2 regions of the Streptomyces sp. NPDC050485 genome follow, and region 2 is predicted to be linked to the other one. Evidence: predicted binding sites of a transcription regulator. Region 2 holds the regulator's gene; the other holds the start of a gene.
What was found. The regulator HrcA, encoded in region 2, represses chaperone genes, less so after heat shock. The targets are predictions, from matches to a motif close to TTNGCACTCNGNNNNNCNGAGTGCNAA.

Region 1 (4,451 bases), on a different contig from region 2:
CCCAGCCGCTCTCCCAGGTGTACGCGGACGAGCTGACCGACCTCGGCTAGGCGCAACCAGTCCCGGGGTGCGGGGTGCCCGATCGGCAACTACTTCCGGGCCACGGGGCGGCCGATCAGCATGGTCGGGGCCCCCGCCACCCGGGTCAGGAAGACCGTGGCCGCGTTCGGGCCCTGGGGTTTCACCTTGCGGCGCACCTCCTCCGGCTCCACGGCCGAGCCGCGCTTCTTCACCGTCAGGACGCCCACCTCGCGCTCCCGCAGCAGCGCCTTCAACTTCTTCATGTTGAACGGGAGTTGATCGGTGATCTCGTACGCCGAGGTGTACGGGGACGCGTACGGCTCATCGCTCGTCACGTACGCGATCGTCTCGTCGATCAGCCGCCCACCGCACCGCTCCACGATCTCGGCGACCAGGTGCGCGCGGATGACGGCGCCGTCCGGCTCGTACAGATAGCGGCCGACCGGGCCCACCGGCGGGGCGGGGAGCGGGGCGGGCGCCGACAGGACGGCGGCCGAGGGCAGCAGGGTGGCGCGGAACGCGCCCGGACTCACGCCGGTGCCAAACCACAGCACCGCTTCCTTCACATCGCCCCCGTCCGAGATCCACTCCGCCTCGGCCTGCGGCGGGATCGCCTCGTGCGGGATGCCGGGGGCGATCTTCAGCGCGGCGAACGGCGCCTTGAGGGCTGCCGAGACGGCCCACGACAGGGGCGGCGAGTACGCCTCGGGGTCGAAGACACGGCCTCGACCGCCGCGCCTGGCCGGGTCCACGAACACCGCGTCGTACGGAGCCGTATCGATGTCGGTGACATCCGCGCAGCGCACCTCGATCAGGTCGCCGAGGCCCAGCGCCGCCGCGTTCGCGCGGGCGACGGCCGCCGTCAGCGGGTCGTGGTCGACTGCGAGGACACGGATCCCGGCCCGGGCAAGGGCCAGCGCGTCGCCGCCGATGCCGCAGCACAGGTCCGCGACGCCGCGCACGCCGCGCGAGGCGAAGACCTCCGCGCGGTGGGCGGCGACCGAGGCGCGGGTCGACTGCTCGACGCCGTTCGGCGTGAAGAACATCCGGTGCGCGTCCACCGCGCCGAACTTCGCCACCGCCCGCTGGCGCAGCCGCGCCTGCCCGAGCGCCGCCGACACCAGCCCCGCGTCGTGCTCGCGGCGCAGCCGGGTGGCGACCGCCAGCTCCTGGGACGGGTCGTACTCCCGCAGTGATGCGAGCAGGGCGCGGCCCTCGCCGGTCAGCAGGAGGGAGAAGGTGTCGAGGTCGTTCACCCCGCCATTGTCGTCCAGCCGCCGCGCCGGTGTGGGCCAGGTGGGCGACGGTGCGCCCGCGGTGGCGGTGTCGTACGGCTTGCGGGGCCCGGTCCTGACAGGATGCGGCGCCATGCAGCTAGTCGGACAAAAGGGTAAATCCCGCAGATCCCGCACCGCGGCCGCCTCCGCCGCGGTTCTCGCCGCCGCCCTGCTCGCCGCCGGATGCTCCGCCGACGACGGCGGGACCGGACGGCCCGGCCCCCAGGGCGCCAAAGGCCCCGCCGGCGCGCTCACCGGCTACTCCGAGCAGCTCAAGCAGGCCGAGGCCGCCCGGCTCGCGGCGGTCAGGAAGTGGGGGCTCGACAAGCCGCCCCTGCTCGCGCCCGCTCCGCCCGCCGTCAAGCCGAGGATCACCAACCGGAAGGGGTTCGAGACGGACGGGGGCGACTCGCTGCCACCCGTCTTCACCACCGTGCCGACCAAGGACAGGATCGTCTTCCTGACGATCGACGACGGCGCGGAGAAGGACCCCCAGTTCCTGAAGATGATGCAGGAACTCCGCATCCCCTACAGCGCGTTCCTGAGCGACTACCTCGTCAAGGACGACCACACGTACTTCCGGAAGATGCAGAGCCTCGGGGTCACGCTCAACAACCACACCATCAACCACCGCTACATGCCCGCGCTCTCCTACGACGAGCAGCGGCACGAGATCTGCGACCAGCAGGACAAGATCGGCCAGTGGGCGGGCCAGCGGCCCAGGCTGTTCCGGCCGCCGTACGGCAACTACAACGAGGACACCCTGAAAGCCGCCCAGTCCTGCGGGATCCAGGCCGCGCCGCTGTGGGCGGAGGAGGCCTTCACCGATCACATGGAATGGCGCGAGTGGGACCGCGATCTGCACCCCGGCGACATCATCCTCAGCCACTTCCGGGGGCGCCAGGACTGGAACGGCACGATGGCCGACATGGTCCGGCAGGTGATGAAGGTGATCACCGACAAGGGGTACGCGGTGGCCAGGCTGGAGGACTACGTATGACCGGGTCCGGGGAGCCGGGATGAACCGCGGGCACCGGTCGCGGGCCGCTCCCGACGGGCCGCTCGCGGCCGGTGCGCCGTCGCGGGGTGCCCGGCGGGGCGGGGTCGGGAGCCCCGCGAGGGTGCGCCGCGTCGGTGGGAGATTGGCACTCCGCTTGACCGAGTGCTAATCACCGTCCTAGTCTCGCTTCTGGCACTCCCCACCGGAGAGTGCCAACACAGCGACGGGCAGGTCCGGCACCCGCGACGACGGATCCACCTGGTCGCCACCCCAAACAGTTAACCCCGTGAGATCTCCGAAGGGGGAGACCGGATCGTGACGACCGCCAGCTCCAAGGTTGCCATCAAGCCGCTCGAGGACCGCATTGTGGTCCAGCCGCTCGACGCCGAGCAGACCACGGCCTCCGGCCTGGTCATTCCGGACACCGCGAAGGAGAAGCCCCAGGAGGGTGCTGTCCTCGCCGTGGGCCCGGGCCGCTTCGAGAACGGCGAGCGCCTGCCGCTCGACGTCAAGGTCGGCGACGTCGTGCTGTACAGCAAGTACGGCGGCACCGAGGTGAAGTACAACGGCGACGAGTACCTCGTCCTCTCGGCTCGCGACGTGCTCGCGATCATCGAGAAGTAATTCACCTCGAAGCGAATGCTTTGAGTGCTGCGCCCCTGGTCACCCCGCTGATTGCCGGGCGGCGAGGGGCGCAGTTTCGTTAACCCGAGTTTTCCGAGAGGGCTGAACCGCTCCCATGGCGAAGATCCTGAAGTTCGACGAGGACGCCCGTCGCGCCCTTGAGCGCGGCGTCAACAAGCTTGCCGACACGGTGAAGGTGACGATCGGCCCCAAGGGCCGCAACGTCGTCATCGACAAGAAGTTCGGCGCTCCCACCATCACCAACGACGGTGTCACCATCGCGCGCGAGGTCGAGCTCGACGACCCGTACGAGAACCTGGGCGCCCAGCTCGTCAAGGAGGTGGCGACCAAGACCAACGACATCGCGGGTGACGGCACCACCACCGCGACCGTCCTGGCCCAGGCGCTGGTCCGCGAGGGCCTGCGCAACGTCGCCGCCGGCGCCTCCCCGGCCGCCCTGAAGAAGGGCATCGACGCCGCGGTCAAGGCCGTGTCCGAGGAGCTCCTCGCGACCGCCCGTCCGATCGAGGACAAGACCGACATCGCCGCCGTCGCCGCGCTGTCCGCCCAGGACAAGCAGATCGGCGAGCTCATCGCCGAGGCCATGGACAAGGTCGGCAAGGACGGTGTCATCACCGTCGAGGAGTCCAACACCTTCGGTGTCGAGCTTGAGTTCACCGAGGGCATGGCCTTCGACAAGGGCTACCTGTCGCACTACATGGTCACCGACCAGGAGCGCATGGAGGCCGTCCTCGACGACCCGTACATCCTGATCAACCAGGGCAAGATCTCCTCGATCCAGGACCTGCTGCCGCTCCTGGAGAAGGTCATCCAGGCCGGCTCCTCCAAGCCGCTCCTGATCATCGCCGAGGACGTCGAGGGCGAGGCGCTCTCCACCCTGGTCGTCAACAAGATCCGCGGCACGTTCAACGCCGTGGCCGTCAAGGCCCCCGGCTTCGGCGACCGCCGCAAGGCGATGCTCCAGGACATGGCCACCCTCACCGGTGCCACCGTCATCGCCGAAGAGGTCGGCCTCAAGCTGGACCAGGCCGGTCTTGAGGTGCTCGGCAGCGCCCGCCGCGTCACCATCACCAAGGACGACACCACCATCGTCGACGGTGGCGGCAACTCCGGTGACGTCGAGGGCCGCATCGCCCAGATCAAGGCCGAGATCGAGTCCACGGACTCCGACTGGGACCGCGAGAAGCTCCAGGAGCGCCTCGCGAAGCTGGCCGGCGGCGTGTGCGTGATCAAGGTCGGCGCCGCCACCGAGGTCGAGCTCAAGGAGCGCAAGCACCGTCTGGAGGACGCCATCTCCGCGACCCGCGCCGCGGTCGAGGAGGGCATCGTCTCCGGTGGTGGCTCCGCCCTGGTGCACGCCGCCAAGGTCCTTGAGGGCAACCTCGACAAGACCGGCGACGAGGCCACCGGTGTCGCGGTCGTGCGCCGCGCCGTCGTCGAGCCGCTGCGCTGGATCGCCGAGAACGCGGGCCTTGAGGGCTACGTCATCACCTCCAAGGTGAGCGAGC
Region 2 (4,451 bases):
GCCCTCCAGGTACTCGACGACCACGCCCTCGATGCGCAGGTCGTCGCCCCACACCTTCTCCACCAGCTCCGCGTCGTGGCGGCCCTCGACGTAGATCCGGCCCGCCCGCGCGACCCGGGCCCGCGCGCCCGGTACGGCCAGCGATCCGGAGGCGGTGCGGGCGGGGCGTACGGGGGCGGCGGAGGGGCGTACCAGCGTGACCACCTTGCCCTCCAGCAGGAAGCCGCGCGGCGCGAGCGGGAAGACGCGGTGCTTGCCGAAGCGGTCCTCCAGCGTGACCGTCGGCCCCTCGGCCGTCTTCTCGCAGCGGATCACGGCCCCGCAGAACCCCGTGGAGACCTCCTCCACGACCAGATCGGCCTCCGCCGGCACCTCGGGCGCGGGGGCCTGCTTCTTCTTCCAGGGGGGCGTCAGGTCAGGGCTGTAGCTGCGCATTCGACAGAGAATACGGCGGCCCGCCCACCCCTACGAGCCGAACCTGGCCGCGAGTTGGTCCCGCTGGGCGCGGACGAAGGCCGCGTCGACCACCGACCCGTGCCCCGGTACGTACACCGCGTCCTCGCCGCCCAGCGAGAGCAGCCGGTCCAGGGCGGCCGGCCAGCGCGAACCCACCGCGTCCGGGCCCGCCTGGGGCTCGCCCGACTCCTCGACCAGGTCGCCGCAGAAGACGATCTCGGGAGATCCGCCGCTCGCCGGGACCAGGACCGCCAGGTCGTGGCCGGAGTGGCCCGGGCCCACGTTGGCGAGCAGGACCTGGCGGCCGCCCAGGTCCAGGGTCCACTCGCCGCACACCATGTGCTGCGGCCTGACCAGCAGGTCGGCGGCCTCGGCTGCCGCGTCGTCCGGCACACCCTGGCGCGTCGCGTCGCTGCGCAGCTCGTCGCGGTCGAGGGCGCGCTCGATCCCGACCGCCCCGAACACCTCGGCGCCGGCGAAGGCGGCCGTGCCGAGGACGTGGTCGAAGTGCGGGTGGCTGAGTGCGATATGGGTCACCCGGCGGCCGAACAGCGCCTCGGCCTGCGTCCGGAGCTCGGCGCCCTCCTGGAGGGTCGCGCCGGTGTCGTAAAGGAGGAGCCCGTGCTCCCCGGAGACCAGCCCGGCCGTGGCGTCCCAGACCGGCAGGCGCCTGCGGCCCACCCCGTCACCCAGGCGCTCCCAGCCGAACTCTTCCCAATTGACGTCCATGACGCGACGCTATCCGCAATCCCCCGGTGACGTCGCACGGTAGCGTGGTCGGCCGCCCTTGCTAGGGGCGTACCGGTCGGCCGTACACTGGCCGGGGGATTGCTGGCACTCGAACACAGCGAGTGCCAAAACGGACGGCAACTGGAGGTGTGCGCGATGCTCAGTGAACGCAGGCTTGAGGTGCTGCGCGCCATCGTCCAGGACTATGTCGGCACCGAGGAGCCGGTGGGGTCCAAGGCCCTGACCGAGCGGCACGCACTGGGCGTCTCACCGGCGACCGTGCGCAACGACATGGCGGTACTGGAGGAGGAGGGCTTCATCGCCCAGCCCCACACCAGCGCCGGCCGGATCCCGACCGACAAGGGCTACCGGCTCTTCGTCGACCGGCTCGCGGGCGTCAAGCCCCTGTCGTCGCCCGAGCGCCGCGCGATCCAGAACTTCCTGGACAGCGCCGTCGACCTGGACGACGTCGTCGCCCGTACGGTGCGGCTGCTCGCGCAGCTGACCCGGCAGGTGGCGGTCGTCCAGTACCCGTCGCTGACCCGCTCGACGGTGCGGCACGTGGAGCTCCTCTCACTGGCGCCGGCCCGGCTGATGCTGGTGCTGATCACCGACACCGGGCGGGTCGAGCAGCGCATGGTCGACTGCCCGGCGCCGTTCGGCGACGCCTCGCTCGCGGACCTGCGGGCCCGGCTCAACGCACGGGTCGTGGGGCGCCGCTTCGCGGACGTGCCGCAGCTCGTGCAGGACCTGCCGGAGTCCTTTGAACCGGAGGACCGAGGAACCGTTTCGACGGTCCTCGCCACCCTCCTCGAAACCCTGGTCGAAGAGACCGAGGAGCGGCTGATGATCGGCGGCACCGCCAATCTCACCCGCTTCGGACACGACTTCCCGCTGACCATCAGGCCGGTGCTGGAGGCGCTGGAGGAGCAGGTCGTGCTCCTCAAGCTGCTCGGCGAGGCCAAGGAATCGGGCATGACCGTACGCATCGGGCACGAGAACAACGCCCATGAAGGACTGAACTCCACGTCCGTCGTATCGGTCGGCTACGGTTCCGGCGGCGAGGCGGTCGCCAAACTCGGCGTGGTCGGACCGACCCGCATGGATTACCCCGGAACGATGGGAGCGGTACGCGCAGTGGCACGTTACGTCGGACAGATCCTGGCGGAGTCGTAAGTGGCCACGGACTACTACGCCGTACTCGGCGTGCGCCGCGACGCATCTCAGGACGAGATCAAGAAGGCCTTCCGGAGGCTGGCGAGGGAACTTCACCCCGATGTGAACCCCGACCCGAAGACCCAGGAGCGGTTCAAGGAGATCAACGCCGCTTACGAGGTGCTCTCCGACCCGCAGAAGAAGCAGGTGTACGACCTCGGCGGCGACCCGCTGTCGTCGTCGGGCGGCGGCGGTGCCGGTGGCTTCGGTGCCGGTGGCTTCGGCAACTTCTCGGACATCATGGACGCCTTCTTCGGCACGGCCTCGCAGCGCGGCCCGCGCTCGCGGACCCGCCGCGGCCAGGACGCAATGATCCGCCTGGAGATCGACCTCAACGAGGCGGCCTTCGGCACCACCAAGGAGATCCAGGTCGACACCGCCGTGGTGTGTACGACCTGCTCGGGCGAGGGCGCCGCGCCCGGCACCTCCGCGCAGACCTGTGACATGTGCCGCGGCCGCGGCGAGGTGTCCCAGGTCACCCGGTCGTTCCTGGGCCAGGTCATGACGTCGCGCCCCTGCCCCCAGTGCCAGGGCTTCGGCACCGTGGTCCCGACCCCGTGCCCGGAGTGCGCGGGCGACGGCCGCATCCGCTCGCGCCGCACGCTCACCGTGAAGATCCCGGCCGGTGTCGACAACGGCACCCGGATCCAGCTCGCGGGCGAGGGCGAGGTCGGCCCCGGCGGCGGCCCCGCCGGCGATCTGTACGTGGAGATCCACGAACTCCCGCACGACGTGTTCCAGCGCCGCGGCGACGACCTGCACTGCACGGTCACCATCCCCATGACGGCGGCGTCGCTCGGCACGAAGGTGCCGCTCCAGACGCTCGACGGCATGGAGGAGGTGGACATCCGTCCGGGCACCCAGTCCGGCCAGTCCATCCCGCTGCACGGCCGGGGCATCACGCATCTGCGCGGCGGCGGCCGGGGCGACCTCATCGTGCACGTCGAGGTCCTGACCCCGAGCAAGCTGGACCCCCAGCAGGAGGACCTCCTGCGCCAGCTGGCCAAACTCCGCGGCGAGGAACGCCCGACGGGCCAGTTCCAGCCGGGCCAGCAGGGCTTGTTCTCCCGCTTGAAGGACGCGTTCAACGGCCGTTGAGCCGAAAGAAACGAGGAGGGGCTGGCTTTCCCGGTACTGCCCGGGAAAGCCAGCCCCTCCGGCGTTTGAGGAGCGGGGTCCGGGGCGGAGCCCCGTGCGGGGTGGGCAATCAGCGGGCGATTCGGTGCGAGAGCAAGCACATGGCACGATGCGAGCATGGCTTTGACCGATCTCTGCCGGTATCCGATCGTGCAGGCGCCCATGGCGGGTGGCGCCTCCGGTCCGGCACTGGCCGCGGCCGTCTCCGAGGCCGGCGGGCTCGGATTCCTCGCCGCCGGGTACAAGACCGCCGACGGCATGTACCAGGAGATCAAGCAGCTGCGCGGGCTGACGAACCAGCCCTTCGGAGTCAACCTGTTCATGCCCCAGGACCCGCACACCGACCCCGCCGCCATCGAGGTCTACCGGCACCAGCTGGCGGGCGAGGCCTCCTGGTACGAGACGCCGCTGGGCGACGCCGACACCGGGGGCGACGACAACTACGAGGCCAAGCTGGCGATCCTGCGCGAAGACCCGGTACCGGTCGTCTCGTTCACCTTCGGCTGCCCCGAGCGCGCGGTACTCGACGCCTTCACGAAGCTCGGCACGTACACGATCGTCACCGTGACCACCCCCCAGGAAGCGCAGGCCGCGCAGCGGGCCGGGGCGGACGCGGTGTGTGTGCAGGGTGTCGAGGCGGGCGGCCACCAGGGCACCTACCGGGACGATCCGCAGACCGGCGGGGCAGGGCTCGGACTGCTCACGCTGATCGCACTCGTCAAGGAGACGGTCCAGCTGCCGATCGTCGCGGCGGGCGGCCTGATGCGCGGCGCGCAGATCGCGGCGGTGCTCGCGGCGGGCGCGGCCGCGGCACAGCTCGGCACGGCGTTCCTGGTCTGCCCGGAATCCGGCGCGAACGTACTGCACAAGCAGGCGCTGACCAACCCCCTGTTCGTCCGTACGGAGTTGACGAG

Region 1: groES (co-chaperone GroES) is a predicted target of HrcA. The motif match lies at 2,441-2,467, and genes of this name have one in related genera.

The regions. Positions count from the first base shown of each region.
Region 1 covers NZ_JBITHR010000024.1:26,755-31,205, forward strand. Annotated here, with positions in the region: gene ACIBK6_RS33985 (hypothetical protein) at 1-50, shown strand, start outside; gene ACIBK6_RS33990 (methyltransferase domain-containing protein) at 90-1,391, opposite strand; gene ACIBK6_RS33995 (polysaccharide deacetylase family protein) at 1,390-2,298, shown strand; gene groES (co-chaperone GroES) at 2,614-2,922, shown strand; gene groL (chaperonin GroEL) at 3,038-4,451, shown strand, end outside.
Region 2 covers NZ_JBITHR010000001.1:197,195-201,645, reverse strand. Annotated here, with positions in the region: gene ACIBK6_RS00955 (DUF3097 domain-containing protein) at 1-435, opposite strand, end outside; gene ACIBK6_RS00950 (MBL fold metallo-hydrolase) at 466-1,185, opposite strand; gene hrcA (heat-inducible transcriptional repressor HrcA) at 1,342-2,361, shown strand; gene dnaJ (molecular chaperone DnaJ) at 2,362-3,498, shown strand; gene ACIBK6_RS00935 (nitronate monooxygenase) at 3,655-4,451, shown strand, end outside.